Regions from separate parts of the Amorphus sp. 3PC139-8 genome, predicted to be linked through region 1. Evidence: predicted binding sites of a transcription regulator. Region 1 holds the regulator's gene; each other region holds the start of a gene.
The links. Region 1 encodes LexA, which represses DNA repair genes until DNA is damaged. Its sites were predicted from a motif close to TGTTCNNNNTGTGTTCNG; they were not measured.
Positions count from the first base shown of each region.

Region 2: the regulator LexA is predicted to act here: its motif matches at 7,295-7,312, upstream of uvrA (excinuclease ABC subunit UvrA).
Region 3: the regulator LexA is predicted to act here: its motif matches at 3,956-3,973, upstream of recA (recombinase RecA).

Region 1 is NZ_JABJVY010000002.1:332,500-342,904, forward strand. Features, by position in the region: gene gltA (citrate synthase) at 1-1,188, opposite strand, end outside; gene gltX (glutamate--tRNA ligase) at 1,460-2,893, opposite strand; gene HNS03_RS03915 (ComEC/Rec2 family competence protein) at 3,011-5,287, shown strand; gene lexA (transcriptional repressor LexA) at 5,546-6,262, opposite strand; gene HNS03_RS03925 (TetR/AcrR family transcriptional regulator) at 6,598-7,236, shown strand; gene HNS03_RS03930 (enoyl-CoA hydratase/isomerase family protein) at 7,343-8,125, shown strand; gene HNS03_RS03935 (acetyl-CoA C-acyltransferase) at 8,148-9,284, shown strand; gene HNS03_RS03940 (3-hydroxyacyl-CoA dehydrogenase/enoyl-CoA hydratase family protein) at 9,284-10,405, shown strand, end outside.
Region 2 is NZ_JABJVY010000014.1:81,717-92,121, reverse strand. Features, by position in the region: gene HNS03_RS14485 (putative bifunctional diguanylate cyclase/phosphodiesterase) at 1-455, shown strand, start outside; gene HNS03_RS14480 (putative bifunctional diguanylate cyclase/phosphodiesterase) at 510-2,150, opposite strand; gene HNS03_RS14475 (serine/threonine protein kinase) at 2,396-3,493, opposite strand; gene HNS03_RS14470 (hypothetical protein) at 3,721-3,879, opposite strand; gene uvrA (excinuclease ABC subunit UvrA) at 4,291-7,173, opposite strand; gene HNS03_RS14460 (single-stranded DNA-binding protein) at 7,616-8,134, shown strand; gene HNS03_RS14455 (protein phosphatase 2C domain-containing protein) at 8,248-9,120, shown strand; gene HNS03_RS14450 (MarC family protein) at 9,352-9,987, opposite strand; gene gyrA (DNA gyrase subunit A) at 10,260-10,405, shown strand, end outside.
Region 3 is NZ_JABJVY010000009.1:78,594-88,998, reverse strand. Features, by position in the region: partial or broken gene HNS03_RS10655 (ATP-binding protein) at 725-2,356, shown strand; gene HNS03_RS10650 (DUF2254 domain-containing protein) at 2,475-3,725, opposite strand; gene recA (recombinase RecA) at 4,040-5,122, shown strand; gene pbpC (penicillin-binding protein 1C) at 5,207-7,339, opposite strand; gene HNS03_RS10635 (alpha-2-macroglobulin family protein) at 7,336-10,405, opposite strand, start outside.

The DNA of each region.
Region 1 (10,405 bases):
GGCGATCCAACCGACCGTGCGCGCAAGCGCGAACAGCACGGTGAACATGGTGGTCGGGAAGCCCAGCGCGCGAAGCGTGATGCCGGAGTAGAAGTCGATGTTGGGATAGAGCTTCTTCTCGATGAAGTACTCGTCGCTGAGCGCGATCTTTTCGAGCTCCATGGCGACGTCCAGCGCCGGATCGTCCTTGATCCCGAGCTCGGCCAGCACTTCGTGGCAGGTCTTCTGCATGATCTTGGCGCGCGGGTCGTAGTTCTTGTAGACCCGGTGGCCGAAGCCCATCAGACGGAACGGATCGTTCTTGTCCTTGGCGCGCGCGACATATTCCGGGATCTGATCGACCGAGCCGATCTGATGCAGCATGTTGAGCGCCGCCTCGTTGGCGCCGCCATGTGCCGGACCCCACAGGCAGGCGATGCCGGCCGCGATGCAGGCGAACGGGTTGGCACCCGAAGAACCGGCGAGCCGCACCGTCGACGTCGACGCGTTCTGCTCGTGGTCGGCATGCAGGATGAAGATCCGGTCCATCGCCCGGGACAGAACCGGGTTGAACTTGTAGTCCTCGCACGGCACCCCGAAACACATCTGCAGGAAGTTCGCAGAATAGTCGAGATCGTTGCGGGGATACATGAACGGCTGGCCGATCGAGTACTTGTAGGCCATAGCCGCGATGGTCGGCATCTTGGCGATCATGCGCAGGCTGGCGATCATACGCTGCTGCGGATCGGTGATGTCGGTGGAGTCGTGATAGAAGGCGGCAAGCGCGCCGACCACACCGACCATGACCGCCATCGGATGAGCATCGCGACGGAAACCGGTGAAGAACCGGTTCATCTGCTCATGGATCATCGTGTGGTAGGTGACCCGCTGAACGAAATCGTTCTTTTCCGCCGTGGTCGGCAGCTCTCCGTAGAGGAGAAGGTAGCAGGTCTCGAGAAAGTCGCCGTGCTCGGCGAGTTGGTCGATCGGGTAGCCGCGATAGAGAAGGACGCCTTCGTCGCCGTCGATGAAGGTGATCTTCGATTCACACGAGGCCGTGGAAGTGAAGCCGGGGTCGTAGGTGAAGCGCCCGGTATTCTTGTAGAGCGACTGGATGTCGACCACATCCGGCCCAACGGAGCCGGAGTGGATCGGAAACTCCCAGCTATCGTCTCCGATCGTTAGTTTGGCATTCTTCCCATCTGCCATAAGCACACCCCAATCTAGCAAGATCGCAGGCGGGTGGATCCGTGCGGGAGGGCACCGATCGCCCCTTCACCGTACGACGACGGTGCCTCGCGATGGGTGGATTGTCGCTTGCTGCGTAGCCGATTTGAACCCACCTCGCAAGCAACACCGGACTTTGCGGACGACCTGCCGCGCCTTCTGCGGTTGCCGGTCGAGGAGGCTCGCCGAAAGCGTGTGGTCGGTCGTTCTCACGCGGTGGCATGTCCCCGCCGCCGCGTGAGCGTTCTTGCGATCAGGCTGCTGGAGAGGATGCTTGATCGCTCAGACGTGCGAGGCTCTCCTCACGGCCGAGTGTCTCCAAGACATCGAACACCGGCGGGGAGGTGGTGCGGCCGGTCAGCGCGCAACGTAGAGGTTGCGCCACCTTGCCGAGCTTCAAGCCGGTCTCTTCGGCGTAGGCGCGGACTTCCGCTTCCGTGGCTTCCGCGCTCCATTGGGGAAGCTTGGCGAGACGTTCCGCCATGGCGGCGAGATGGCTGCGAGCCTCGTCGGTTAGTATGCCGGCGGCCTTTGCGTCGAGAGAAAGTGGGCGTTTGGCCCAGATATATTCTGCCGAATCAATTAGTTCGACCAATGTCTTCGCGCGCTCCTTCAGCCCCGGAAGGGCGTGTGCGAAGCGCGCGCGAATCTCGGGCGTGAGCGTTGTTGCGACCGTGACGTTGTTGTCGAGGTGCGGCAGCAGCGTGTCGATCGCTTCCATCAGCCGCTCGTCGCTGCTGGTGCGGATATAGTGGCCGTTCAGGTTTTCCAGCTTGGCGAAGTCGAAGCGGGCTGCCGAGCGGCCGATCTGGTCGAGGTCGAACCACTCGATCATCTCTTCGGTGGAGAAGATCTCCGTGTCGCCGTGGCTCCAACCGAGCCGCACCAGATAGTTGCGAAGCGCCTCGGGCAGGTAGCCCATGGCGCGGTAGGCTTCCACGCCCAGGGCGCCGTGGCGCTTGGATAGCTTGGCCCCGTCCGGTCCGTGGATCAGCGGGATGTGGGACCAGCTCGGCACGTCCCATCCCATCGCCTGATAGATGACGCTCTGGCGGGCGGCGTTGGTCAGGTGGTCGTCGCCGCGCACCACATGGGTCACGCCCATGTCGTGGTCGTCCACCACGACGGCGAGCATGTAGGTGGGCGTGCCGTCGGAGCGCAGGATGATGAAGTCGTCCAGGTCCTTGTTGGCGAACGAGACGCGGCCCTGGACCCGGTCTTCCACGATCGTCTCGCCGTCGAGCGGCGTCTTGATGCGGATGACGGGGGGTACGCCTTCCGGTGCCTCGGACGGATCGCGGTCGCGCCAGCGCCGGTCGTAGAGCGGCGGCCGTCCCTCCGCCCGGGCGCGCTCGCGCATTTCCGTCAGCTCCTCGGCAGACGCGTAGCAACGATAGGCCGCGCCGGACTCCAAGAGCGCGTGTGCAATCTCCGCATGACGTTCGGCGCGGGAGAACTGGTAGACCGGCTCGCCGTCCCAATCGATGCCGAGCCAGGAGAGCCCGTCCAGGATCGCCGCGATGGCCGCGTCCGTGGAGCGTTCGCGGTCGGTATCCTCGATCCTGAGCAGCATCTTGCCGCCGGTGTGGCGGGCATAGAGCCAGTTGAAGAGCGCGGTGCGCGCGCCGCCGATGTGTAGGAAGCCGGTCGGAGAGGGGGCGAAACGCGTGACCACGGGCGCCGTCATGGATGCCTCTTTCGGTTATCGAAAAAACCCGCATGCTACCGGTGGACGATTTCGCCGGGGCGGGCGCGGCTCGTTTAGCATGGGCTGCGGGGCGCGCCAAAGCATTGGGGCGGTGGAATGCAGGAGCCGACGACGACGTCGAGGCTTCGACGCAGGGCTGCGCACTTTCGCGCATTGCCGTTTCGCGCATCGGTGCGCAGTGCGCGCCTGCGCGGGCTGCCGTCCCGCGTGCGCAATTGGGTCGCGCAGTGCCTGGAGACCGACCTCGATCGCGGCAGGGGTTTTCTCTGGTTGCCGGTGGCCGCCGCGGTTGGCATCGCGGTTTATTTCGCGCTGCCGCGGGAACCGCACTGGCCGACGCTTGCGGGCCTTGGTCTCGCCGTTTCGCTCGCCGCCGTCTACAGCCAGCGCCATCGGCTCGGCTTCGCGGCGCTGGCGACTTGCGCCGCCGTGCTTTTCGCCATGGCCGCCGTTGCGGGACAAACGGCGCGGGTGCAGGCGCCGGTCGTGCCTTATGACGGCACTTTCGTGGTGCGGGGGTTCGTCGAGACGCGCGAGCCGAGACCGGACGGGGCGGTGCGCTATGTCCTGAGGGTGGTCTCGATGGAGGGGCTGACGCGCGAGCGGATGCCGCATCGGGTGCGGATGACCGCGCGCGGCAGAGGAGATAGGCCGGAGGTGGGGGATGGCGTGCGCGCGATTGCGCGGCTTGCTCCGCCGCGCGGGCCCGTCGCGCCTGGAGGTTATAATTCCGCCCGGCGTCTGTTCTTCGAGGGGATCGGCGCCAGCGGGTTTTCCTATGGCTTGCCGAAGCCCGCGAACCTGGGATCGCCGCCGCTCGATCTTCGCGTCGTGGCGGCGGTGGCGCATGTGCGCGCGAACATCGCCGAACGGCTGCGGATGGCGCTTCCCGGCCGCAACGGCGAGCTTGCCGCCACGCTTCTGGTGGGCGACCGCGGCGGCATCCCGGAGGACACCCAGGACGCGATCCGGGCGGCAGGCCTCGGTCACATCCTGGCGATTTCCGGGCTTCATATGGCGCTGGTCGCCGGCACCATCTTCACGCTCATCCGCTTCGGCCTGGCCGCGCTGCCCTCGGTCGCGCTGACGTATCCGATCCGCAAATGGGCTGCTGCGGCGGCTCTTCTGGCCGGTTTCGTCTATCTGGTGCTGTCGGGCGGTGCGATCGCAACGCTAAGAGCCTTCGTCATGCTTGCGGTCGCCTTGGTGGCGATCCTGGCGGACAGGCCGGCGCTGACGCTGCGCTCGGTGGCCGTCGCGGCCCTGGTCGTCATGGCAATCGATCCCGCTGCGGTAATCGAGCCGGGCTTTCAGATGTCGTTTGCGGCTGTCATCGCTCTGGTCGCGGCCTATGAGTGGCTTGCCGGCCGGGAGCGCGTCCGCGATCCGCCCGCAAATTCCGGACGGATCCGGCGGATCGGCCGCTGGGGCGGACTGTGGATTGCCGGGCTGGCGCTCACCTCTCTCATCGCGGGGCTTGCGACCGGACCGATCGGGGCCTTTCACTTCCACCGGATCGCGCCGTTCGGACTTCTGGGCAATCTCCTGGCGATGCCGCTGGTGACGTTGGTCGTGATGCCGGCGGGCGTCGTCTCCGTGGCGCTCATGCCGCTTGGCCTCGATCCGATTCCGCTCACCGCGATGGGCTGGGGGCTCGACGGGGTCGTCGCGGTGGCTCACATGGTCGCGGATTTGAGCGCCGGGGCAGGGGCGGTCGGCCGGACTCCTGCTGTGGCTGTCCTCTCGATGGCAGCGGGCCTGTTGTGGCTGGCCTTGTGGACCACATCCTGGCGGTTTTTGGGAATCGGTGCGATTGCCGCCGGTCTCGCGTTCTTGCCGTTCGCTTCGCGCCCCGATGTGTTGATCGCCGATGACGGCCGCACGGTCGCCGTGCGTGGGGCGGATGGGCGTTTGCGCATCGCGGTCGCGCAAGGCGGTGCGTTCGTGGCGCGCATGTGGCTGGAAGCCGACGGCGATTCCCGCGCCGCGGACGATCCGAGCGTCAAGGCAGGCATTTTATGCGATGGGCTCGGCTGCACGCTGCCGCTGGTCCGCGGGCCGCCTGGCTCCGAGGCGGCGTCCTCCGTCAATACAGAGAGCCCGCACAGCTTGGGGATCCTGAACGGCAAGCTCGCCTTCGTGGAACGGCCGCAGGCCTTCCTGGAGGACTGCCAGCGCGCCACGATCCTGGTGACGCGACACACAGCGCCGCGCGATTGCACTGGACCACTCTTGGTGGTCGATCGGCGTAAGTTGATCGAAACCGGCGCGCTCGCGCTCAAGCGGATCGACGATCCACCCTTCTATCGCCTCACGCGCGGCCGTCCGAAGGTGCCACGCCCCTGGGATGCGCGTCCCGTGGTGCGCCGGTAGCGCTTTTGCCTTTGGCAAGCGCGCGTTGGAATCATTGCGCTCTTCTCGGAACCCCCAACGGCTCCAAGTGTTCGGTTCGAACGCGTTTCCGGATGGCGAACCGGCTTCCACTTCGCCTGGAAATGCTCTCGAACCTCTCCGCTCGGATGGACATATCCGAGCGACAAGAAACGCTCCAGATTCAATAGCTTGAGTATGTCCCGAAGGTCTTGGGCAGGGGAAGGCCGAGCACCGGTTCCGCCTTATTCGGGACATGCTCTAGTAGCTGCGAAACAGCGCCACCAGCCGGCCTTGAATCCGCACCTGGTCGGGGCCGAAGATCCGCGTCTCGTAGGCCGGGTTCGCAGCCTCCAGCGCGATCGACGCGCCCTTCCGGCGCAGCCGCTTCAAGGTCGCCTCTTCGTCATCCACCAGCGCCACGACGATGTCGCCATTATCGGCCGTGTCGGACTTCTTGATGACGACGGTGTCGCCATCCAGGATTCCGGCCTCGATCATGGAATCGCCGCGCACTTCCAACGCGAAATGCTCGCCGCCGCCCACGAGATCGGACGGCACGGTGATTTGATGGCTTTCCTGCTGGATCGCTTCGATCGGGACACCGGCGGCAATCCGGCCCATAACCGGGATCGACAGACCGTTGCCCGTGCTTTTCGGCTCGGGTGCCGGCGGTGGGGAGGCCGGTGCCTTGCCGCGCGACCCTTCGATGACGGCAGGGGAAAAGCCTTTGCTGCGTGGGGCCGCCAGCGAAGGACCAACCGATTCCGGCAGCCGGATCACTTCCAGCGCGCGTGCCCGGTTCGGTAGGCGGCGAATGAAGCCGCGCTCTTCCAGGGCCGTGATCAAACGGTGGATGCCGGACTTGGAGCGGAGGGCCAACGCCTCCTTCATTTCGTCGAACGACGGCGGGACCCCGGTTTCCTTCAACCGCTCATGAATGAACATCAAGAGCTCATGTTGCTTGCGGGTCAGCATCAGGTCGGTCCCACCCCTCGCTTGCAGCCAGCCAAGACGCGTACAAATCAGGAACGTAAGGTACGCGTTCCATATGTGTTCCGCAAGAGTTAATGTCCGGTTTCCGATGGATGGGGCGAAGCGCGAACAAGTGGCGGCGAAAGCCGGGCCTTTTGGAGATCGGCTAGTGGCACACTGTGCACCATTTTTCCCGGATGCTGTCAAAGGGTCGGCCGCGTCGGCGGTCACCGCGTAGCAGCCGGCCAGCCTAATCGTGCTGTGGCGGCATCGATTGACTGTTGTTTACTCGCGGGTATATTGCTTACGCTTAAGAAGGCGACATCGGAGCATTCCCCTTGGCCACCCTTTCGCCGCGCCAATCTCCCTGGTCCAATCGCGAGGCGCGCGAGAGGGAACGGGAGAGCAAGCGCGAGGCGGTGCTTGCGACCGCCGTTCAGTTCTTCAATCAGAAGGGTTTCCACGCGACCTCGCTGGACGACGTGGCGACGGCGCTGAACGTCACCAAGCCGACGATCTATCACTACTTTTCCAACAAGGATGAGATCCTGTTCGAGTGCGTGGGACGCGGGCTTTCGGCGCTGCGGGAGGCGGCCGACGCGGCTGCGGCCCGTGGCGGCAGCGGGATGGATCGCCTGCGCGCGCTGATGCGCGAATATGCGCTGGTGATGACCCAGGATTTCGGGATCTGCGTGACCCGGACCGCCGATGCCGAACTGGCGGAAGAAAGCCGGCTAAAATTTCGCGCCCTGAAACGGGAGATCGACGAGACCATTCGCGGCGTCGTGGAAGACGGCATGCGCGACGGCTCCATCGCGCAAGGCGACGCCCGCCTGATGACCTTCACCCTGTCGGGTTCGCTGAACTGGGTAGCGCGCTGGTACGACCCGAAGGGACCGATGTCAGCCTCGGAGATCGCAGACGGAGCGGTGTCGATGTTGGTCAACGGCCTTGCCCCGCGCGGGGAAGCGGTCTGAGCGCGGCGGGCAGGGGCCGACAGGTCAGCCTGCCGGATCTCAGGTCGACGGCAAGAACGAAAGTTCCGGACAAGGGGCTCGGAGTGTGAGGGAGGGCGAGGGCGCCATGAGCGAACCGATCAAGCTGACCATTGCGGACGGCGTTGCGGAGATGCGGTTCAACCGCCCGGACCAGCTGAACGCGCTGGATGGGGCCATGGCGCAAGCCTTTCAAGCCTGTGTCGAGACCGTGCTCGCCGAGCCGTCCGTACGCGTGATTTTGATGAGCGGTGCGGGACGTTCGTTCATGGCCGGTGGCGATCTGGCCGCGTTCCGGGCGGGCGAAGATAAGCCGGCGGTGGCGCGTGCTCTGATCGAGCCGGCGCATGCCGGGCTGAAGCGCCTGGCGGCAAGCCCGGTCCTGACGCTGGCGGTCGGGCAGGGGCCGATCGCGGGGGCGGGAGTGTCGCTGTTGATCGGCACCGATCTCGCGATCGTTGCCGAAGGCGCCACATTGAATCTCGCTTACGCGCGAGTGGGCGCGAGCCCGGACTGCGGCGGCTCGTGGGCGCTACCGCGGCTGGTCGGCCAGCGCCGGGCGCTGGAGATTGCGCTCCTGTGCGACACCGTCGATGCGGCCGAGGCGCAGCGGATCGGCCTGGTCAACCGGGTGGTGCCGGCGGATGCGCTCATGACCGAAGCGCGCAAGCTGGCGGCCCGGCTTGCCGGCGGCCCGCCGCGTGCGCTCGGCCACACCAAGGCACTGCTTCGCGCCGCCCTCGATACGCCACTCGAGGCCCAGCTCGATGCCGAGGCCGAGCGCTTTCGCGATTGTGCGAAGACAGACGATTTTTCGGAGGCGCTCGAAGCCTTCTTCACCAAGCGGCCGGCAAAGTTTTCCGGCCGCTGACGGACCATCGGGTAGGACAGCGATGACCAAGGACGCTTTCATTGCGGGCTATGTGCGCTCGCCCTTCACCTTCGCGCGCAAGGGCGCGCTTGCCGGCGTGCGCCCGGACGATCTGGGTGCGCATGTGATCCGGGCTCTTCTGGAGCGCACTGGCGCGCCAGCGGACGAAATCGAGGACGTTGTCTGGGGCTGCGCCTTCCCGGAGGCCGAGCAGGGGCTGAATATCGGCCGTGTGGTGGGGCTGCTGGCCGGCCTGCCGGAGACGAGCGCGGGCACGACAGTCAACCGCTGGTGTGGCTCCTCGATCCAGGCGGTGCAGATGGCGGCCGGCATGCTGATGATGAACGCCGGGGAGGCTTTCGTCGCAGGCGGTACGGAATCCATGTCCCGGGTTCCGATGATGGGCTTCAACGTGCTGCCGCACCCGAGTTGGGATAAGCAGGCCATCGACGACTACATCAATGTCGGCCTGACGGCGGAGCGTGTCGCCAGCGAGCACGATGTCACCCGTGAGGACCAGGACCGCTTCGCCCACGCCAGCCATTCCAAGGCGCGCGCGGCACAGCAGGACGGTCGGCTCGGCGCCGAAATCGCGCCGGTGGCGACGGCCGCCGGCGACGTTGCGCTCGATGGCTGCGTGCGTGAGACGTCGCTGGAAAAGCTCGCGGAGCTGAAGACGGTGTTTCTGGAAGACGGCACGGTCACGGCGGCGTCCTCCTCGCCGATGACCGACGGCGCGACCGCGGTGCTGGTCTGCTCGAAGGAGTTCTGCGATCGCCACGGGCTCACGCCGCTTGCCCGGGTGGAAAGCTTCGCCGTGTCCGGCTGTGCGCCGGGCGTCATGGGGCTCGGGCCGATCGAGAGCTCCCGCAAGGCATTGAAGCGGGCGGGTCTGACCATCGACGATATCGATATCGTGGAGATGAACGAAGCCTTCGCGGCCCAGGCGGAGGCTTGCCGCCGGGCGTTGGAAATCGATCCGGACAAGCTGAACATCGATGGCGGCGCCATCGCGCTCGGCCATCCGCTGGGCGCCACCGGCACCAGGCTGGTCGGCAAGGCCGCTACGCTCTTGAAGCGCGAGGGCAAGAAGCGGGCACTCGCGACCCAGTGCATCGGTGGTGGCATGGGCATCGCAATGATCCTGGAGGCGGCTTGATGACGGCGCTCGGAGCCGAGCGAACCGGCGTCGCCCGCGCCGCGGTCATCGGGGCCGGCTCGATGGGATCGGGCATTGCCGCCCAGTTCGCCAACGCCGGCATCCCCGTTGACCTGTTGGACATTCCCGGCGGCGAGGGCAAGCGCAACGCGCCGGCCGAAAGTGGGGTTGCCCGCCAGCTGAAGGCCGGGGGCTTTATGGCGAGCGGCGGTCCGAAGCTGGTCAGGACCGGCAATGTCGAGGACGATCTCGGCTGGCTTGCCGAGGCCGACTGGATCGTGGAAGCGATCATCGAGGACCTCGATCTCAAGCGCGATCTCTACAAGCGGATCGAGACAGTCCGCCGCCCGGGCACGATCCTGTCGTCGAACACGTCGACGATCCCGCGCGCCGCGCTGATCGCCGACATGGGCGACGGTTTCGCGGCCGACTTCGTCATCACTCATTTCTTCAACCCGCCACGGGTGATGCAGCTCATGGAGCTGGTCACGGCGCCGGAGACCGATCCCGGCGTGGCGAACCGTGTGCGGGCGGCGGCAAAGGCTGCACTTGGCAAGACCGTGGTCGATTGCCGCGATACGCCAGGATTCATCGCCAATCGGATCGGGTGCTTCTGGATGGCGGTCGCCGCGCTGGAGGCAAAGCGGCTCGGGCTCAGCGTGGAGCGCGCCGATGCCATCAACGCGGCGTTCGGAATCCCGCGCACCGGCATTTTCGGCCTGTTCGATCTGGTCGGAATTGATCTCGTCCCGCATGTGTGGGGTAGCCTCCTGTCGGCGTTGCCGAAGCAGGATGATCTCCATCGCTTCGACCTGCCGGCCGACCCGCTGTTTTCCGAGCTAGTTGCCTCCGGCCGCTATGGTCGCAAGAGCGGCGCCGGCTTCTATCGCAAGGCCGGCGACGGCAGCCGCGAGGCACTTGATCTCGAAACGGGGGACTATCGGCCGGCCGAGCCCGTGGCGGCGGCGGATCTGCCCGGCGGCGGTCGCGATCTGGCCGCGCTTCTGGCGGACGACGGGGCGGCGGGGCGCTATGCCGCCAGCATGCTGGCCACGGTGGTCGCCTACGCCGCCGAGCACGCCCCGGAGCTCGCCGCCGATGTCGGTGCGGTCGATATCGCG
Region 2 (10,405 bases), on a different contig from region 1:
TGGACTGTCTGAAGCGAACGGGCCTGCCGGCGGGTCGTTTGGAAATCGAAATCACCGAAGATGCGATCGTGGAGGATTTCAAGCGCGCGCAGGACACCATCGTCGCGCTGAAATCGAAGGGCGTGGGCATCTCCCTGGACGACTTCGGCACCGGCTATTCCAGCTTGAAGCACCTCTACGAACTGCCCGTCGACAAGATCAAGCTCGACAACACGATCATCGGGCATCGGCGCGACGGTCAGGCGGTCGCAACGATCGTCGACCTGGTGATCCTTTTGGCACATCGGCTGGAGCTCAAGGTCACAGCGGAAGGGATCGAGACGGAGGAGGATGCCGCTTGGCTCAAGACGCACGGCTGCGACTTCGGCCAGGGCTATCTCTATTCGCCGGCGGTGCCGGCCGCCGAAGCTCGGGAGCTCGTCGCTGGGCCGGCCCGTCGGCAGGCGGCCGAATAGCGAAGCTTGGACGTGTGTGCCTTGCACGGACGGAGCGTGTGCAAAAGCGCCGGATTACCGCCGCTGCGGCTCTCCCAAAGCGCGTCCCTGGATCTCCGAAAAGCCCATCTTTTTGAGCACGCAGAGCTGATTGCTGTCATCGACGCCTTCGGCCGTGACCGCGATGTTCATCTCCTGACCGAGGTGAATGATCGCCTGCACGAGCGCCAACGAGCGCGGGTCGGTCCGAAGGTTTGCGATGAAGCTTTCGTCGATTTTCAGGCGATCGAACTGGAATTTGTGCAGGTGGGCGATCGTGGACGACCCTGAGCCGAACTTGTCGAGCGCGAGGTGCACCCCGCGCGCCTTGATGGCGCCGAGGGTCACCGCGACGCGTTCTTCGTCGCCCAGGAGCGCGGTTTCCGGCATTTCCAACTCCAATCGATTGCCAGCAAGGCCGGAGATGTCGAGAGCGCGTTCCACCGTCTCCTGCAGATCGCCATATTCGAGCTGAATCGGAGAAATGTTGACGGAGACCCGCAGCGCCTCGTTCCAGGTCGCCGCCGCCTTGCAGGCTTCCATCAGGACCCAAGTGCTGATCTTGTGAATCAGGCCGGCCTTCTCCGCGGTTGGCAGGAACATCTCACGGGGGATCTCGCCGCGCTCGGGATGCTGCCAGACTGGTAGGGCTTCGTACCCGTGCACCTCACCGTCGGCGCCGGTCAGTGAAGAATAGACCAGCGACAATTGGTTTTTAGCGAGGGCCTGGCGCAGGTCGTCTTCCATCCGCCAAGGCGGGGTATCGACATGGTCGCCGTCCGTCGTCCTGTAGAAGCCGCTGCCGCCGGCCCTTTTGATCTTGTAGAGCGCCTGATCCGCTTCCTTGTAAAGCTCGTCATTGTCCTTGGCATCGTCGGGGAAAAGGGCGATGCCGATGGATGCGGAGACGATAAATTCCTCACCTCCCATCGTGACGGGCTTCTCCAGCGCCGCGACCAGCCGTTCGGCAAGCACAAACGCGCCGCTTGGCTGATGAATGCCGACCTGTACGATGCAGAATTCATCCCCGCCGAGCCGTGCCACCGTGTCCACAACGCGGACGTGGCTTTTCAGACGCTTTGCCACGACCTTTAGGAGTTCGTCGCCTGCAGCATGGCCGTGCTTGTCGTTAACGGCCTTGAAGCCGTCGAGATCGAGCAGGAGGAAGCCGACCTTCGATTCCGATCGGCGGGCAAGCTCGATTGCATCGGCCAGACGTTCGTTGAGCTCGGCGCGGTTGGCAAGGCCCGTCAATTCGTCATGGGAGGCAAGATAGCGGGCGCGCGCCTCGGCCTCCCGGATCCGCGTCACGTCGGAAATGGAAGCCAGGATGAAAGGCGTCTCGCCGTCCACCGTGGGAAGGTGGACAAGCCGCTTGCGGGTCACGACGATGTGCGGGGTGCCGTCCGCGTCGTCGGCGACTTCTTCATTCTCGATCATGCTTCCGGTGCGGAAGACTTCTTCGTCAATGCGCCAAAACACGTCCCGTTGCTCGTCGGGATTGCTTCCGGTCGTATTGAGGATGTCGTCCCGTTCGACGCGGGCGAAGTCGCAGAACGCATCGTTGACCATGACGAGACGATGGTCCTGGTCCAGCAGGAAAACCGGACTTGGAATGGAATTGAGGATCGTTTGCAGCGATTCAATCGTCGGAATGATCGGCGATTTCGAAAGCATCTGGCCTCCGTCAGCGACACAGGTCGTGCCGTTAGATGAGGAAGCGCTAATAAATGTGAATATTTGATGTCCTGCAACTCTAAATATTTTCTCTAGTAAATTGTATTTCTAAGTATAGTGGGGGTCGCGGCCAGCCACGAGGCGTGCGCCAGCGTTTTAAGTCCTGACCCAGGCCGTGATGGCAGACGTAACGAAAGGCAGATCGGCACGAAGGAAGACTGGCGAAAGCCCTTCCTGGATTGGCGTCAGCTCGCGTCCGGGCTTCCGGCCGAGAAGGTCCGGTCGGAGAGGTTGAGGCGGTGAGCGGCGATCCGCCGCGCCGTTTCCCGCGTGGTCTCGTCGGCTTCTGCCGCTTCCAGATCGTCCAACAGGTTGCGGGCGATCAAGGTTAGGAGATCGCGGCGCGGTGCCCCGTCTGCGGCGAGCGGCAGCGCGTCGACCGGTTGGATGAGGTCGGGTGTTCCGGCGGTGCCCAGCGTCTCGCGGCACCAGGCCTGAAGGGCGGGAGGATCCGCCGGCTGGGGGCCGACCACGAAGGCATAGAGCCCGGCACCATGACGGGGGTAGGGATAGCTGACCACCACAGCGGCCTGAACCGTCGGATGTTCGGCGAGCCGTGTTTCGGTCTTGGCGCCGAATTCGCGCAGGCGGTCGTGGCCGCCTTCGCCATCGGACCAGGAGAAGAGGCCCCGCGTCACGGCGTTGTAAACGCGCTTGCCAGTCGCCATCCAGATCCGGGTCGGCAGGCTCTTGCGCGACAGGATCGTGCGTTCGCGTGCCGTCAGGGCGTCCGGGCAGTAGCGCTTCTTGTGTTTCAGAAGGTGGCGAAGATCCTCGTAGGCGAGCACGCGAAACAGCTTACCGCGCCGGGGATGGACGCTGGCGAGCTGGAAATCGATCAGCCCCGGCTCGCCGTCGGCGAGGCGCAGCCAATTTTGCTGTTTGGCCAGATCGTTGTGGGCGATGCCGCGCCGGTGCAGGGAATGAAGCCGCCGCTTCGCTTCGCGGAAGAAGGCGACGTCGCCGTGCGGCTCGGCAATGTGGAGCGGAACGCCGGCCATCCAGCCGCGGTAAAGCCGGCCGCGCTCGGCGGCGACGAGTTGCGGGACGCCCTTAAGCCCGTCGAGGCGGCGCAGCGCGCGGCGCTCGCGCCAGAACAGGAGATGAGCAAGCGGTTTCGACCAGATCGGCGTCGGCGCCACATCGCGTTCCACCACGACGACATCGCCGAGGCGGCCGAGGGTCACGCGGCTGAACACGTCGCTTTTGAGGACGGTGTCGGCCTCGAAACGGGGCGCGGGGACGGGGGTTTTGGCATCCAAGGCGGCATTCTCTCCGATCACTTGGGGCCTTCCCTAATCCATTTCGCCTTTCGGTGCAGCCGGAAGCATCGATCGTCAACAAGGCAACCGCGAGAATTGAGGGCCTTATTGGCTGTCGAAACGGAAAACGCCCGCCGGTGGGAGGGAACCGGCGGGCGTTCCTTATCGCCGCGACCCGAGGGGAGGGGACGGTCGCGGCTTAAACGAACCGAGAGACGCAAAAACTACGTCTCGGTCCGAATTCTGAGTCACGGACGCAGCACATCCCTGGAGCGACCGACCAGCTTTTCGATGTCCAGCGGGCTCAGCCCGAGGTCCATCTGCTGGTGGGGGGTGAGCTTGCGGATTTCGGCGATGTTGCGGGTGTCCTTCCAGGACTGAAACGTCCGAACGAAAATGTCGAACATGGCGGCGCTCCAAAAAGCCGCCGAGCCTCGTGGCCGGCAGCGGTAACAGACCTCATTGTGGATGACTGGCATCGAAATGGTCCCGGCTGCTTGGTCCGTGACCATCGACTGACGCTTATATGGGCTAGTTTGCTTCTTCTGTAATCAGATAAAAAAGCATGTCAGTTCTGCGATGCATGCATTTCGCGCAGACCTTACGACGCAAGGTTCGACACGATTTCGTCGCAATTTGACAAGTAAAGCCGGGCCGGGCGTTGGCCGCCGAAACCTTCCGCCGTGGCGGGGCTCCTCTCTGCGCTGGCGGCGCGGACTGCATCGCGGCCGCCCGTCGTGAGCACCGAATAGGATCTAAGTTTCTGTTTTGAAATATTTTCTTGCGGAGGCTGTGCCTCCGCATGTCGTCAAATCTCTCTATTCGGCGGCGCTCGCCGTCTTCGCTTTTGGCCGGCGGGCGAGCAATTCCGCCAAGAACTGGCCGGTGTGACTCTCCTCGTTGGCGGCAATGTCCTCCGGCCGGCCCATCGCCACAATTCGGCCACCACCGTCGCCGCCTTCGGGTCCCAGATCGATCACCCAATCAGCGGTCTTGATGACCTCCAGATTGTGTTCGATCACGACCACCGTATTGCCGGTCTCCACCAGCCGGTGCAGCACCTCCAGAAGCTTGGCGACGTCGTGGAAGTGCAGTCCGGTGGTGGGCTCGTCCAAGATGTAGAGCGTGCGCCCGGTGGCGCGTTTGGAAAGCTCTTTGGCCAGCTTGACGCGCTGGGCCTCGCCACCCGAAAGCGTGGTCGCCTGCTGGCCGATCTTGATGTAGCCGAGGCCGACCTGCTTCAGCGTCTCCAGCTTGTCGCGCACCTGGGGCACGGCCTCGAAGAAGCCGCAGCCTTCTTCCACCGTCATCTCCAGGATGTCGGAGATCGACTTCTCCTTGAAGGTGACCTCCAGCGTCTCGCGGTTGTAGCGCTTGCCCTCGCAGACATCGCAGGTGACGTAGACGTCGGGCAGGAAGTGCATCTCGATCTTGATGACGCCGTCGCCCTGGCAGGCCTCGCAGCGCCCGCCTTTGACGTTGAAGGAGAAGCGACCCGGACCATAGCCGCGCGCCTTCGCCTCCGGCAGGCCGGCGAACCACTCCCGGATCGGGGTGAAGGCACCGGTGTAGGTCGCCGGATTGGAGCGTGGGGTGCGGCCGATCGGAGACTGGTCAATGTCGATAATCTTGTCGATCAGCTCCAGCCCCTCGATCGAATCGTAGGGGGCGGGCACGTCGCGGGCGCCATTCAGCCGCCGCGCCACGGCCTTGTAGAAGGTATCGAGCAGAAGCGTCGACTTGCCGCCGCCAGAGACGCCGGTGACGGCGGTGAAGGTGCCGAGCGGCAGCTCGATCGAGACGTTCTTCAGGTTGTTGCCGCGCGCACCGGTGAGCTTGATGCGCCGGCCCTTGGTCGCCTTGCGCCGCTCCGCCGGGACCGCGACCTCGCGCACGCCGGAGAGATACTGTCCGGTGAGCGAGGCCGGGTCGGCGATGATCTCCTCCGGCGTACCCTGGGAGACTACGCGGCCGCCATGGACGCCGGCGCCCGGCCCCACGTCCACCACATGGTCGGCGGCGAGGATCGCGTCCTCGTCGTGCTCGACCACGATCACCGTGTTGCCGAGATCGCGCAGCCGCTTCAGCGTTTCCAGAAGCCGGGCGTTGTCGCGCTGATGCAGCCCGATGGAGGGCTCGTCCAGCACGTAGAGCACGCCGGTGAGACCCGAGCCGATCTGCGAGGCGAGCCGGATGCGCTGGCTTTCGCCGCCGGACAGCGTGCCGGAATTGCGCGAAAGCTGCAGATAGTCGAGCCCGACGTCCACCAGGAAACGCAGTCGCTCGCGGATCTCTTTCAGGATCCGGCTGGCGATCTCGTTCTGCTTGTCGGTCAGGTGCTGGTCCAGCTCGCCGAACCAGGCGTGGGCGTCGCGGATCGACTGGGCCGAGCCTTCGCCGATATGGCGCCCGGCGATCTTCACGGCCAGCGCTTCCGGCTTCAGCCGGTAACCGCCGCAGGCGTCGCACGGCTTGTCGGATTGGTAGCGCGACAGCTCCTCGCGCACCCAGTCGGAATCGGTCTCGCGCCAGCGCCGCTCGATGTTGTTGACCACGCCTTCGAAGCTCTTCTTGGTCTGGTAGCTCCGAAGCCCGTCGTCGTAGACGAAGGTCACTTTCTCGTTGGTGCCGTAGAGGATGGCGTCGCGCAGGGCCTCGGGAAGGTCACGCCAGGGCTCGGTCATCGAGCCATCGAAATGTTTCGCCAGCGCCTCCAGCGTCTGGGTGTAGTAGGGCGAGGTGTTGCCGGTGCGCGCCCACGGCAGGACCGCGCCGGCGCGTAGCGACAGCGTCTCGTCCGGCACCACCAGGTCGGCTTCGAAGCTCAGCATCGTGCCGAGCCCGTCGCAGCTCGGACAGGCGCCAGCGGGATTGTTGAAGGAAAACAGGCGCGGCTCGATCTCGGGAATCGTAAAGCCCGACACGGGGCAGGCGAACTTCTCCGAAAACACGACCCGGCGCGGGCTGCCGTCGGCCTCGGTCTCGTCGGCGAATTCCGCTACCGCGATGCCGTCGGCAAGCCGCAGCGCGGTCTCCAGCGAGTCGGCGAGCCGGGTCGCTATATCCTCGCGCACCACCACCCGGTCGACCACCACGTCGATGTCGTGCTTCAGCTTCTTGTCCAGCGCCGGCGCCTCGCCGATCTCGTGGAAGGCGCCGTCGATCTTGACGCGTTGGAAGCCCTTCTTCTGCAGTTCGGCAAGCTCCTTGCGGTACTCGCCTTTGCGGCCACGCACGATCGGCGCGAGCAAATAGAGCCGGGTCTTCTCCGGCAGCTCCAGCACCCGATCGACCATCTGGCTGACGGTCTGGCTCTCGATCGGCAGTCCGGTCGCAGGCGAATAAGGAATGCCTACGCGCGCCCACAAGAGCCGCATATAGTCGTAGATCTCGGTGACGGTGCCGACGGTCGAACGCGGGTTCTTGGAGGTGGTTTTCTGCTCGATCGAAATCGCCGGAGACAGTCCGTCGATCTGGTCGACATCCGGCTTCTGCATCATCTCCAAGAATTGTCGGGCATAGGCCGACAGGCTTTCGACATAGCGCCGCTGGCCTTCCGCGTAGATCGTGTCGAAGGCGAGCGACGACTTGCCGGACCCGGACAGGCCGGTGAAGACCACCAGCGCATCCCGCGGGATCTCCAGATCCACGTTCTTCAGATTGTGCTCGCGGGCGCCCTTGATGGCGATCGTCTTGTGCATGAGGCGGTCTGGTCCGGTCTTGCGAAGGACGGCAATGTCGGTCGTCACTCCGTGTAGCGCCGAAGAGGGCGGGCCTGCAAACGCCGCGCCGGCTTGCGCACGGTTCGATCCGACTCGTGTATGTTCTATCTATGTTCCGGAGGTTGCGGATTGGCAAGCCCACGGCGGAGCGAGGTGCCGCGAGCGACCATGCTCACAGATAGGTCGTCTCTCAGAGGTTGCCAGGGGCACGCGTCAATGTAATATGTTCCTGGAATGTTCCAGATTTCCGGCCGAAGAGACCATCGGGGTTGGGGCACGGGCCGGAAAAAACATCGCGAAAAGACGTGGAACGTCGGGCTCGGCGATTGGTCCGCGCGCGCCGGGCCGTTATCGTCGCCGCGACTTTGATGGCGCGCCGGAGGGCTGCGCCGACAGCAACGGCGAATTTTAGGAGGCGAATATGGCCGGCAGCGTCAACAAGGTGATCCTGGTCGGCAATCTCGGGGCCGATCCGGAGATCCGCCGCACCCAGGACGGTCGGCCGGTCGCGAACCTTCGGGTCGCGACCTCGGAGAGCTGGCGCGACAAGAACTCCGGTGAGCGGCGTGAGCGCACCGAGTGGCACCGGGTGGTGATCTTCAACGAGGGCCTCTGCCGGATTGCCGAGCAGTATCTGCGCAAAGGTTCGAAGGTCTATCTGGAAGGCCAGCTCCAGACCCGGGAGTGGGAGGACCAGTCGGGCCAGAAGCGCTACACCACCGAGGTGGTGCTGCAGGGCTTCAATTCCTCGCTCACCATGCTCGACGGCCGCAACGAAGGCGGCGGTGGCGGCGGCTCCTACGGCGGGGGTGGGGGCGGTGGCTCCTATGGCGGCGGTTCCGGCGGATCGGGCGGCTTCGGCCAATCCGGCCCGATGGACACCGGCGGCGGCGGGGGTGGTGGCTATGGCCGCGACCTCGACGACGAGATCCCGTTCTGATCTCTGCCCGGTCTCAACGTCGAACGCCCTTTGCCTGACGGTGTAAGCGCGTTCGGCAACGAGTTCAGGTCGTCGGCCCATTTTGTGGGCCGGGACGCGAAGGCGGGCCGGCAATGGTCTCACTGACGCTCTTGGATCACTGCTCGCTGCCGGGCAATCCGGCGCGGGCGAACGAGGACGCGTTCGGTACCGCCGGCAACTTCGCCTGGGTGATCGACGGTGCGACCGGGGTCGGCGCGTTCGAATGCCTGGAGGGGCCGAGCGACGCGGCCTGGCTGTCGGCAACCGCCAGTGAGATCCTGGCGGAGCGCATTGGAGCGGGGACCGACGACCTTCGATCCCTTCTGGCGGAGACGATCGATCTGCTGGCGCAACGCTTCGACGAGGCCGTCGTGCGCCCGCCCGAGGCACGACATCAGCGCCCCACCGCGGCAATCCTGATCGCGCGGTTCGATCCGGACGGGATCGAGGCAATCGAGCTCGGTGACTGCCTTCTCATCGCCCGCGGAGGCGAGGGGCGGTTCGGATCGGTCGGGCTCGGCCGGCCGGGCCGGGAGGTGGAGCAGGCGGCGGCAAAGCAGATGCACGATCACGGTGCGACTCTCGACCATCCTGAGGTGCGCCGGCGCATGCGTGAGGGGCGCGACCGGCACAACACGCCCGAGGGCTACTGGATCTTCGGCCTTGACCCCGAGGTGGTCGACCACGCCCGGACGCATCGGCTCGATCTGGCCGCTTCCCAGACCGCACTTCTGGCCACCGACGGCTTCGCGGCGCTGTTTGAGGACTACGGCCGTTATTCGCCGGAGGCCGCGCTGGAAGCCGCAACGTCACGCGGACTGGCCGCGCTGGGTGAGGAGCTGCGGATGGTAGAGCACGGCGAAGACCCTTCGTGCCGGCGCTATCCGCGCTTCAAGGTGTCCGACGACGCCACCGCACTGCTGGTGCGAGGGAGATTTGAGGGCAACGGCCGCCGGCGGGGGTGAAATCGACCCTTGTCCTTCGAGACGAGTACCTCGTCTCGCAGGTCGGGGGAAGATGAGGCATAACGGTTGCCGTTATCGGCGCTGAAGAGTCCGGTGTTCGAAATGTCGTCGTAGTGAAGAACGTCCCCGCGCATGTGCCCATCTGGTCACGATGCAGTCGCCGGGGAAGTAATACGTCTTCATTATTTGTTCGAAATCGAAGATTCGACTTTCAGCCGGTGTGGCCATGCCCTATGCCGTCTTGGCGAGCGCGATCACGCCGTCGGCGACGAATTGGACGGCCAGCGCGGCAAGGATGACGCCGAGCAGGCGGGTCAGCACCGCGCGTCCGGTGTCGCCTAGAACGTGATCGACCCTTTGCGCGCCCAGAAAGATCAAAAGCGTCCCGCCAAGCACCAGCGCGAACGAGGCGATCATTCCGCCGAACGCGATCGTCGACGGTGCTTGGTCGGACAACAGGATCACGGCGGAGATCGCGCCAGGGCCGGCGATTAGCGGGATCGCAAGCGGGAAGATCGCGATGTCGTGGTCTTCGTCCGGGGCGCCTTCGTGGGCGGCGCTCTGGGCGATGTTCGCTTTCCGCTCGGTTCGCTTGGCGAACACCATTTCCGCGGCGATCCAGAATAGAAGCAGGCCGCCGGCGACGCGGAAGGCGGCCAGCGAGATACCCAGGAAGGAGAGCAGCGGATTGCCCACCAGCGACAGCACCAGAAGGATCGCGAATGCGACCAGGCAGCTCCGGAAGGCGACCGCGCGCCTGGCTGCCCGCGACCATCCCGGCGTCAAACCCAGAAATATTGGGGCGAGACCGATCGGATCGATGGTGACGAACAGCGTCGTCAGGGCATGGGTGAGATAGTCGATCATGCGCTGGATGGCCTCTCTATTCGGTCAATCGGGGAGCGCAATTCAAACTGTCTCGGCGGCTGAAACGCACCATTGGAACGGCCGCGTGCGACACCCATTTGACAGGAAAGCGGCCGCCTTTCCCCTGCCGAATTTGCGGTCCAGAGAACCTTGCATCTATCCGGTTGATTTCATTGACCGTTTTCCCAACGCCTCGGCACGCCGAAATTGGCTCGACTGGTGGGAATCGTCTATAGACATCGGAATCGACCAACCATGAGAGCGTATTTTCCGTGAGCGACGAGCAAGTTCCGCCGCCGGGCGACGAGCCGAAGGGCATTCGCGGCGTCTCGATCACCGACGAGATGGAGCGGTCCTATCTCGACTACGCCATGAGCGTGATCGTGAGCCGCGCCCTGCCGGACGTCCGCGACGGGCT
Region 3 (10,405 bases), on a different contig from region 1:
GCAAAGGTCGATGCGAATCAAGTGATTCGGCCGCGCCTGACGGACGTTTCCGCGGTCCCAGAAGGTGCTCATCTGCTCCGGCCACGGCGTTGGTCGGCGAGCTCGGAAGGAGCCGGACAGCGTGAATAACGGCGGACACGTGGATACCCGCAAGTTGAAGCTGGCCTCGCATGCCGGAGGGCTCGGGGTCGCCGGGGCCATTCTGCTTATCGCCCTGGCAAGTGGCGGGAGCGTGGCGATGCTCGGCGGCGAGCCGGCCGCGGTCGTCGTCGCGGGGTTGCTCGGCGCGGCTGTGATGGCGGCGGTTGCGATCGCCTGGTCGTTGGCGCGGACATCCGGCGATGCCGATGCACGAGCGATCGCGGTGGTGGAGGCCTTGCCGGTGGCGGCGCTATCGGCGACCGCCGCGGGCTTGGTGCGCCACGGCAACGCAGCCTATGCGGAGCTGAATCGGACATTCGGGGCGACGCGGCTCGTCACCCCGCTGAGATGGGCGGCATCCGACCCGGATGCTGCGGCGGCTCTCTACCGGGCGGTGAAGTCCGCTCACGCCGGCGAGGCGGCGGTGGCGCGGCTGACTGCGCCGCAGGCGGCGGGCGGGCGTATCTTTGACGTGCATGTCGCGCCGCTGGATGGCAACGGATCCTCGCTCCTGCTCTTTACGGTGTTGCCGGTGGCGGCACCGGCAAGCGAGGCCGATGACCTGCAGGATGCCGACGAGGCCGTGCTCTATGCTCGGCTGTTTCAGCGCATGCCTGTGGCGGTTGCGCTGGTCTCGCGTGACGGAGAGGTCTCGCTTGCGACGCCGCGTTTCGGCCGGCTGACCGGCTGGGAGGAGGCCGGGTCCGAGGAGACGCCGCGCAATCTGACCGATGTCTTCGCAGAGCCGGATCGGCCGACCGTGGCCGATGCGATATCGAGGGCGACCGCCGGCGAAAGCCTGGCGCGCCCGATCGACGTGGCGCTCTCCGGCGAGCCGCCGCGCGCGGTGCGGCTTTATGTGGCTCCGTTCTCCGAAGAGGGCGGTGCCGGCGAGCGCGCCATCCTCTATGCCGTCGATACGACGGAGCAGCGCGCGCTGGAGATGCAGTTCGCCCAGAGCCAGAAGATGCAGGCCGTCGGCCAGCTCGCCGGTGGTGTCGCTCACGACTTCAACAACATCCTGACGGCGATCATCGGCTTCTCCGACCTGCTCCTGATGAACCACCGTCCGACCGACCCGTCCTTCCAGGACATCATGAACATCAAGCAGAACGCCAATCGGGCGGCGGGTCTGGTCAAGCAGCTCCTGGCCTATTCCAGGCGCCAGACGTTGCGGCCGAGCCGGCTGCACCTGACCGATGTTTTGGCCGATCTGCCGGTGATGCTGGACCGGTTGCTTGGCGAGAAGGTCACGCTGAAAGTCGTGCATGGGCGCGATCTCTGGCCCGTACTCGCCGACGTGAGCCAGCTCGAACAGGTCATCATCAACCTGTCGGTCAACGCCCGCGACGCCATGCCCGACGGCGGCGAGCTGACGATCCGGACTGCCAACGTTCCCGCTGCCGAAGTGGCGGGCCTCTCCGCCGACGGGATCGCGGTCGCGGACCACGTTTTGGTCGAGGTGGCCGATACCGGCACCGGCATCCCGCCGGAGGTGGTGGAAAAGATCTTCGAGCCCTTCTTCTCCACCAAGGAGGTGGGGCGCGGCACGGGGCTTGGCCTTTCCACCGTTTACGGCATCGTCAAGCAGACCGGCGGCACCATCCTGGTCGACAGCCGCGTGGGGGAGGGCACCGTGTTCCGGGTGCTCCTGCCGCGCGCCGTGGATCTGCCCACCGCCGAACCTGCCGCTGCCGACGCGGCGGAGAACCTGCCGCCGGCGGACGCAGCCGATGCGAAAGCGCCGGACGCAGCCGCCTCGGCCGGTGAGGGACGCGCTTCGTCCGGCGACCGGGGCCAGGCGGATTCGCCACCCGCCGCCCAGGATCTGACCGGCAGCGCGACCATTCTCCTGGTGGAGGACGAGGACACCATCCGCGCGTTTGCAGCCCGTGCGCTGACCACGCGCGGGTATCAGGTGCATGCCGCGCCAACCGGCGAGGACGCCCTTGCCATTGCGCGCGAGCTTGGCGGGCGGATCGATCTTCTGGTCTCCGACGTGGTAATGCCGGAAATGGACGGGCCGACACTGGCGGTGGAGCTGCGCAAGCTGGCGCCTGAGATGCCGATCATTCTCATGTCGGGCTACGCGGAAGACGTGTTCGCGCGCACGCTCCCGGGCGAGCTGGAGTTCGCCTTCCTGCCCAAGCCCTTCACGCTGAAGGCGCTCGCCACGGCGGTGAAGGAGGCGCTCGAAGCGACGCCGGCGGGGTAGGGTAAATCCGCGGACACGTGGGAACCGGTTCTTGATTCTTTTCGCTCACGCCGACCCACCGGGCTCGTGGCTGCGCGAGGGCGGCCCGAAGCGTGTTTCGTCCGGGGGGGGTAGGAACTCATCCTGTCGGTGCGGCCGCGCGGACCCGTTCCCGCTCGATCTGGAGCGCCAAGGCTTCGTCGCTTCGCGCAAGCGCCAACGCGGATTGGCGGCGGGCCGCGGCGGCAAGCTGGGGCCCGCCTCTTTCGGCAAGCGCGCAGAGCGCGGACTGGAGCTGGATCTGCACTTCGAAGACACCCGCCCCGTCACGACCGATCGGCAGGAACACATGCTCCAGCAGATCGTCGGGATCGAGCGGCGGAATCCACAATCGCTCATAGCAGACGCTGTAGTCCGCCTTGTCCAAGCGCGCCTGCCAATCGCACAGAACCCGGACGCCGCGTCCGATCACGTCGATCGCGGTGCCGGGATCGTTGATGCCGGGCGAGAGGGCGCGCGAGGCGATCTCGGCAAGAACGGACAAGCCGAAGCGCGGATCGCTGTCGAAGGTCCGGATATCGCCGATGGAGAAGGCCGCACGCACCCGCTGCAGGGTGTCGTCGTCGGGCGAACCGGAAATCTGCGCAACTGGCTGGGTCGAATGCACGAATGTACCGGCGGGCGCGGTCAGGTAGATGTCCGTTTCGGTATCGTTTGCGATCCCGGAGAGCGCTGGAATGTCGACATGTTGGACGTAGCCGATCTTCTCGGTGATCACCGAAACCGCCGACGCCGGGATGTTGTCCGGATCCGGTAGCGGATGCCCGCCGAGGCTGGGCGCATCTCCGAAATGGGCAAGCGCCGTCGCGGTGGCCGTTTCGACCCGCTCGGTGGGCTCCTCGATCCGGCCGAGGCTGGAGAGATGGTCGATCCAGCGCAGCAGGGTCAGCACGATCAACCCGATCACCACGATCGTCATAGCGAACAGGACGACCCGGCCGCGCTCGCCGTAGACATTCGTGGAGAGGGTTACGATGCCGACCAGGCTGAACAGGAACGAGCCGATGAAGGTGCCGAGCGCGTTCTGAGCGGTGGTGTCCTCCAACAGGAGCCGGGTGGCGCGCGGCGTCACGTTGCTGGTGACGGTGTTGTAGTGCGTCACCATGACGGTGAGCGAGAAGGTGGTGACCGCGAGCATCGAGGAGGCGAGGATCTGCAGGATGCTGTCCACCGCCTGGGCGCCGATGGAGGCCGGCAGATCGGCCGGGATCAATCTGGCCAGAATCGGCGACATCAGCGCCGACGCGATCGCCAGGACGGCGAACAGGCTCGCGCGAACCCACAGCTTTTTTCCGAATTGGCGCAGCGTCCACTGCCACTTCGAAAGCATAAAAATCCAATCCGTCGTCAGCCCCGTCGCGCGCCGAACCGTCCCTGTCACGATCGCGACGGCTGCGCCCTTTTGAAGCGGCGTGTCGTGTGCGCTGTCAAGAAACGGCCGGTTTGCGCTTCGGTTCCAAGCGTGTCGCCGATCGGGAACACCGCACCTGGACGGGCCGGTTATGGGGTTGGCGCCCCCGATTTAGCGGCTATCACCGGGTCGGAGACGCTGCGATTGAAAAGAACATATTGCGAACAGGAACAAAACAAGTACAATCGCGGCGTTGAAAAGGTTCCGGACGTCGTGAGACATAGGAGACGACGATGGCGCAGGCGAATCTGAGGTTGGTCGAGGGATCCTCCATGGACAAAAGCAAAGCTCTGGACGCCGCGATCTCCCAGATCGAGCGGTCGTTCGGCAAGGGTTCGATCATGAAGCTCGGCCAGGGCTCGGCCGTGGAGGTCGAGGCGGTGCCGACCGGCTCGCTCGGTCTCGACATCGCGCTCGGCATCGGCGGATTGCCGAAGGGGCGGATCGTGGAGATCTATGGCCCGGAATCCTCGGGCAAGACGACGCTTGCCCTGCATACGGTCGCGGAGGCCCAGAAGAAGGGCGGCATCTGCGCCTTCGTGGACGCCGAGCACGCGCTCGACCCGATCTATGCGCGCAAGCTGGGCGTGAACATCGAAGATCTCCTGATTTCCCAGCCCGATGCGGGCGAGCAGGCGCTGGAGATTGCCGACACGCTGGTGCGCTCCGGCGCGATCGACGTTCTCGTGATCGATTCGGTGGCGGCCCTTACGCCGCGCGCCGAGCTGGAAGGCGAGATGGGCGATCAGCTCCCCGGCCTGCAGGCGCGGCTTATGAGCCAGGCGCTGCGCAAGCTGACGGGCTCGATCTCGCGCTCTCACTGCATGGTGATCTTCATCAACCAGATCCGCATGAAGATCGGCGTGATGTTCGGCTCGCCCGAAACGACCACCGGCGGTAACGCGCTGAAATTCTATGCCTCGGTTCGCCTCGACATCCGCCGTATCGGCGCCATCAAGGATCGCGACGAGGTGGTGGGTAACCAGACCCGGGTGAAGGTGGTCAAGAACAAGCTCGCGCCGCCATTCCGCGAGGTCGAATTCGACATCATGTACGGCGAGGGCGTCTCCAAGGTCGGTGAGTTGCTCGATCTCGGCGTGAAGGCCGGCATCGTGGAGAAGTCCGGTGCCTGGTTCTCCTATGACAGCCAGCGGCTCGGCCAGGGCCGGGAGAATTCCAAGCAGTTCCTGCGCGACAATCCGGAAGTTGCCGCCACCATCGAGGCGTCGATCCGCCAGAATGCTGGCCTGATCGCCGAACAGATCGTGGGTCAGGAAAAGGATGACGGCGACGACGATTTGGCGGCGGAAGGGTAACGCGAAGCCTGAAACAGGCGGGCGCCGGTGTTCTGGCTGGGATTTGCGGGAAGAAAGCAAAGCCCGACGGAATACCGACCGTCTCTACTCCACGAACACGGTCACCGAATCGGAGGCGCCACCTGTGCCGTCGAGAACGGTGATGCGGACCGCGCCGCTGTGGGCGACAGGGATCGCCGTGCTGCGACGATAGGGCGGGACGGAAACGGGGCGCCCGTCAACCAGCCAGACCAGTCGATCGGCGGACCCGTCGACCTTCACGGAGAGTGGCTGGCGTTCGCCGCCGGGCGCGGAGATTGCCACGGTGGCGCCGTCGGGCGGATAGGAAATCGACAGCGGCGTGCGTCCCGGTTCGACGTCCGGTGCGCGCGGGTTGCGGAAACGGCGCAGCGGCTCCGGCAGATCGCCGGTCGAGGCGATCAGGGTGCCCGCCGGCGCACCCGGTAGTGGCGTCGGCCAGGGCGCGATCCGGGCGAAGCTGTCGAACAGCAACGGGGCGGCCGCGCTGAGCCCCGTCAGGCCGGGAACCGGCGCGGAATCGGGCCGGCCGACCCAGACGGCGACGACATAGCGACCGTCGAACCCCACGGACCAGGCGTCCCGGTAGCCGTAAGAGGTGCCGGTCTTATAGGCGATGCGGCCGCCGCGCGCATTTTCCGGGGGGGCGGTCTCGGCGAGGATGTCGGCGACCTGCCACGCCGCCCGGGCGTCGAACAGGGCGGCACCTGCCGTCGGTTCCGCATCGCCGGCCCCGCCGGGGCTTTGTCCGGCCGAGATTGCGATCGGCTCACCACCGCGGGCAAGCGCCACATAGAGGTGCGCGAGGCCTTCCAGCGTGAGCCCGACACCGCCAAGACCGATCGCCAGCGACGGCGCCTCGATGCGCGGCAGCTTCAAGGTGACGCCGGCGTCGCGCAGGCGGACGGCGAGCCGGTTGGCGCCGATCGCGTCGAGCACGGCGACGGCCGGCACGTTGAGCGAGCGGGCAAGCGCCTCGCGGATGGTGACGGTGCCGTGGAAAATGTCGTCGAAATTTTCCGGCCGATAGTCGCCGAACCGGGTCGGCCGATCCTCAATCAGGGTTTCCGGATTGGCGAGCCCGGCTTCGAAGGCGAGCCCGTAGATGAAGGGCTTCAGCGTCGAGCCCGGCGAGCGCACCGCGCGGGTCATGTCGATATGGCCCTGGCGTGGCACCGACAGGAAATCGGCGGACCCCACATCGGCCAGGATCTCGCCGGTTTCGTGATCGACGACCAGGATCGCGGCCGACAGGTACGGCCCGAGCTGGCGGGTCCAATCCCGCGCGAGCTCTTCCAATTGAGACTGTAGGCGGACGTCGATCGTGGTGCGATGGACGAGGGTATCGGGGTCGGCGGCAAGCAATCGCCGAGCGAGATGCGGAGCGTGCATCGGCACGGGTCGGCGGGCCGTTGGCATGCGCTCGTGCTTGGCTGCCTCGGCCTCCTCCTGGGTGATCGCGCCGGTGCCTGCGACACGGTCCAGCACCCGGTCGCGGGCGGCGCGCGCAGCCTCGGGATGGCGATCGGGTCGCCGGCTTTCCGGTGCCTGGGGCAGCGCGACCAAAAGCGCGGCTTGCCCCAGCGTCAGTCGGTTCGGTTCGCGCCCGAAATAGGCAAGGCTTGCCGCCCGCACACCTTCCAGATTGCCGCCGAACGGCGCGAGTGCCAGGTAGCGCTCAAGGATTTCGTCTTTGTTGAGCCGTCGCTCGAGCTGAACCGCATGGATCATCTCGGTGAGTTTGCGCGACAGCGTGCGTTCGTGGCGGTCGTCCAGCAGCCGTGCGGTCTGCATGGTGAGGGTAGAGCCCCCGGAAACGATCCCGCCAGTTGTGAGCGCCTGCCAGGCCGCGCGCACCATTGCCAGAGGGTCGACACCGATATGGTCGCGAAAACGGCCGTCCTCGTAGGCCATCAAGAGCTTGAGGTAGCGCGGATCGACATCCTCGACAGCGACCGGAAGCCGCCATCGCCCGGCCTCGGTGGTAAAGGGGCGCAACAGCGCGTCGTTGCGGTCGACGACCATGACCGAGGGCCGGCCGGCCGGCTCCAGCGTTGGCGGATGGCGCTTATCGAACCTGTCGAGCGCGCCCGCGCCGACGCCGGCCAGAACGGCCAGCGTGGCGACCGTGACCAACAGGCGTCGACGCCATCGCCGGCGCTGCGGCCGCTCCTCGGTGCCGGATGCGCCTGCGCTCATCGGACCGGGCGGACGGTGACGGAGCCGGGTGCCGTGCGGGCGAAGCGGCCGGCGCGATACATGTCCTCGATGGCTGCGGCCGGGTGGGCGAACGTTCCCGGCGAGACCGCGCGCACCATATAGGCCACGATCATGGGATCGTCGGTGTTCATCGTGCGCGAATAGGCCGCCACGAAGCGGTCGTCGCGGAAACCGACATGGGCCGGCATCTGATCGGTCTGAAGCCAGGGAAAGGCGGCAAGGTCGGCACTTGTCACCAAGGACGGGTTCTCGATTTCGAACCCGGCCGGCAACAGGTCGGTGATCAAAAGCTCGGCCGGCCGCTGTTCGGCCTCGGTCGCCGTCAGAACCACGACCAGGCGATCGTTCTGGGCAACCTGGCGCGGATCAACCGGCTCGCCGTCGAGGCTGTAGTAGCGCCGGTCGATCGAGAGCCCGTTGGCGGCCGCCGGCAGGGGCAGGCGCGGCGTTCCGCGTACCGTGACGGCAAGCTCCGCAGTCGCGTCGCCGCGATTTTCGATCGACATCGCCTCTCGCTGCAGCGCGGCCACCGACATCCGCCGATAGAGCGCGCCGGTGTGCGGGAGTCCGTCCACGGAAAGGTCGAGGCCGGCATTGCCGTCGTTGAGCGCATGGGCGGCCATCAAAAGCCAGGCCATCTCCTGGGTGGTCCGGCCGTCCTGGTCCGCTTCGCCGGCAGCCGCCACCGCGTTGGAGAAGCGGGAAAGCCCACCGGTGTCGACGGCGGATTCGGCGACGAGGGTCAGCGAGGCGGCGGCGTCGCGTAGCGGCGAGCCGAAGTCGGCGCGATCGGGGATCTCGTCGGGCGAAGTCGGCGGAAGCGCGTTCGCGGCGGCCTGGAAGGCCCGGTTCGCGCGGGTTCGATCGCCGGAGAAGGCGACCGCGGCACCTACCTGTGCGCGGGCGAGCGGGGTGCCGAAATCGTCCAGCCGTTCGTCGATGAAGTAGCGCAGATCGCCGATCGAGGCGCGGCCGTTGCGGGCAAGCACGTAGAGCCCGTAGGCGACATCCGCGCCTTCGCCGTTTTCGAAGTCTGAACGATAGGCGAGCGTGTTCTGGATGTTGTCGAGCGCGAGTGTCATGGCCAACGCCGGCACCTGGTAGCCCGCCTCTTTCGCCCGGGTTAAAAAGTCGACCACATAGGCGTTGAGCCAGAGATCGCCCCCTGTTGGCGACCACAGCCCGAACGCGCCGGAGGAATCCTGCAGCGACAGGACGCGGCGAATCGCTTCGTCCACGCGTCGGCGGATCGCGGGATCGCTGGCAATCCCGACGGTGTCGGCCACCTCGGCGAGATAAAGCAGCGGCATGGCCCGGCTGGTGGTCTGTTCCGCGCAGCCATAGGGGTAGGTGTCCAGCGCGGTGAGCAGACCCGGCACATCGATCGGCGCCCCCGTGGTGACGGAAAGCGTCACCCTGGCGTCGTCCGGCAGCACATCGGCGGCGAACCCGGCATCGATGGTGGCGCGGTCACCGGTTGCAAGCGCGATCAGCCGGCGTTCCGTCACCGGCGGAGAGGGCGAGCGCACCGGCAGGGTAAAGCTCTGGTCATAGGAGCGCCCGTCGGGTCCGGTCAGCGTCGCCGAAATCGTGCCGGTGCCGGGCGCATCGGCGGAGAGCCCGAATTCGATCGAGGCGGTTTGCTTCTCGTCGAGCTGCAGCGCAGCGGTGCGCTGGTCCAGCACCACCGGGCCGGTCGGATCGAGCGACAGCGTGTACTCGCCCGCCGGGCCATCGACATTGTCGAAGTCGAAGCGGGCGCGGGTGGCGTCGCCCGGCGCCAGGAAGCGGGGCAGGCTGCCCGTCATCACCACCGGGTCGCGGACGAGAAGATCGGCGGTGCCGGAGCCGACCTTGTCGGCGCTCCAGGCAATCGCCATCACGCGCAGTGTGCCATTGAAGGCGGGAAGGTCGAACGGGATCTCCGCCGCGCCATCGGCGCCGACGGTGACCAAGCCGGAAAACAGCGAGACCGGTTCCTGGGTCGGCGGAGCGGCGGCGAGATCGGCACCTCCCGAACCACCGCCGGAGCGGATCCGGCCGCGCACGGCACCCAGCGAATCGATCAGGTCGCCATAGAGATCGCGCACGGCGACGGCGAGCTGGCGCTGGCCGAGGAACCAGCCGACCGGGTCCGGCGGCTCGTAACCAGTCAGGTTCAGGATTCCGACATCCACGGCGGCGACCGTCAGGTAGGCGGTTTCGCCGGCGGCAATGCCGTCGACGGAAACCGGGATCGTCGTGGTGGTGCGGGGCTCGGCCACCTCCGGCACGTCGATGGCAACGTCCAGGGTGCGGGCGGTCTTGTCGAGCGAGAGCCAGTCGAGGCCGATCGCGCGCGCCGGCATCCGGCCGGCCTCCACGTCCATCGGCCGGTAGAGCATCGCCGTCACGTAGGCGCCGGGGCCCCAGCTTTCCTCCACGGTCAGGTCGATGGAGGTTCCCTCGGCGGGCACCTCGACGGTCTCCATGTGCAAGAGCTCGTCGGAGACGACGGAGATCACGGCCGTGCCGGCAAAGCGCGGATCGAGACGGACCTTGGCGGTCTCGCCCGGAGCGTAATCGGCCTTGTCCAGCCCGATCTCCAACATGTCCGGCGTGTCGGCCTGGCCGGTGAGACTAACCCAGCCGGCGGTGAAGGCCACGCTGGTCGCCGTGGCAGCGCTTGCCGGGTCGTGCAGCTCCAGCCGGTAGTTGCCCCAGTCGACCGGAACCGCGATTCGGGCCGGCGTGCCGCTGGAAAGATCGATGCTGCCGTTGTCGATGCGTTCGGTGGAGGTGATTGGCTCGTAGTTCCAACCGGAGCCGTCGCGGTACCACTGGAAGCGGCGGTTTACCTTCACCAGCTCCCAGGCGACGTTGGAGAGGTTGGTGCGGGAAAGGTCGGGATCGATGGCGATCACCTCGAAGCCGGCAGTGCCGCCTTCGCTCACCTGGTCGTCGGCAAAGAGCGGCTTCACGCCGATCATCGGCTCGGCCGGTGCCACCGGGCGGAAGAGGGTCTCTTCCACGGCACGGCCGGAGGGTTCGCGCACGCGGACGGTG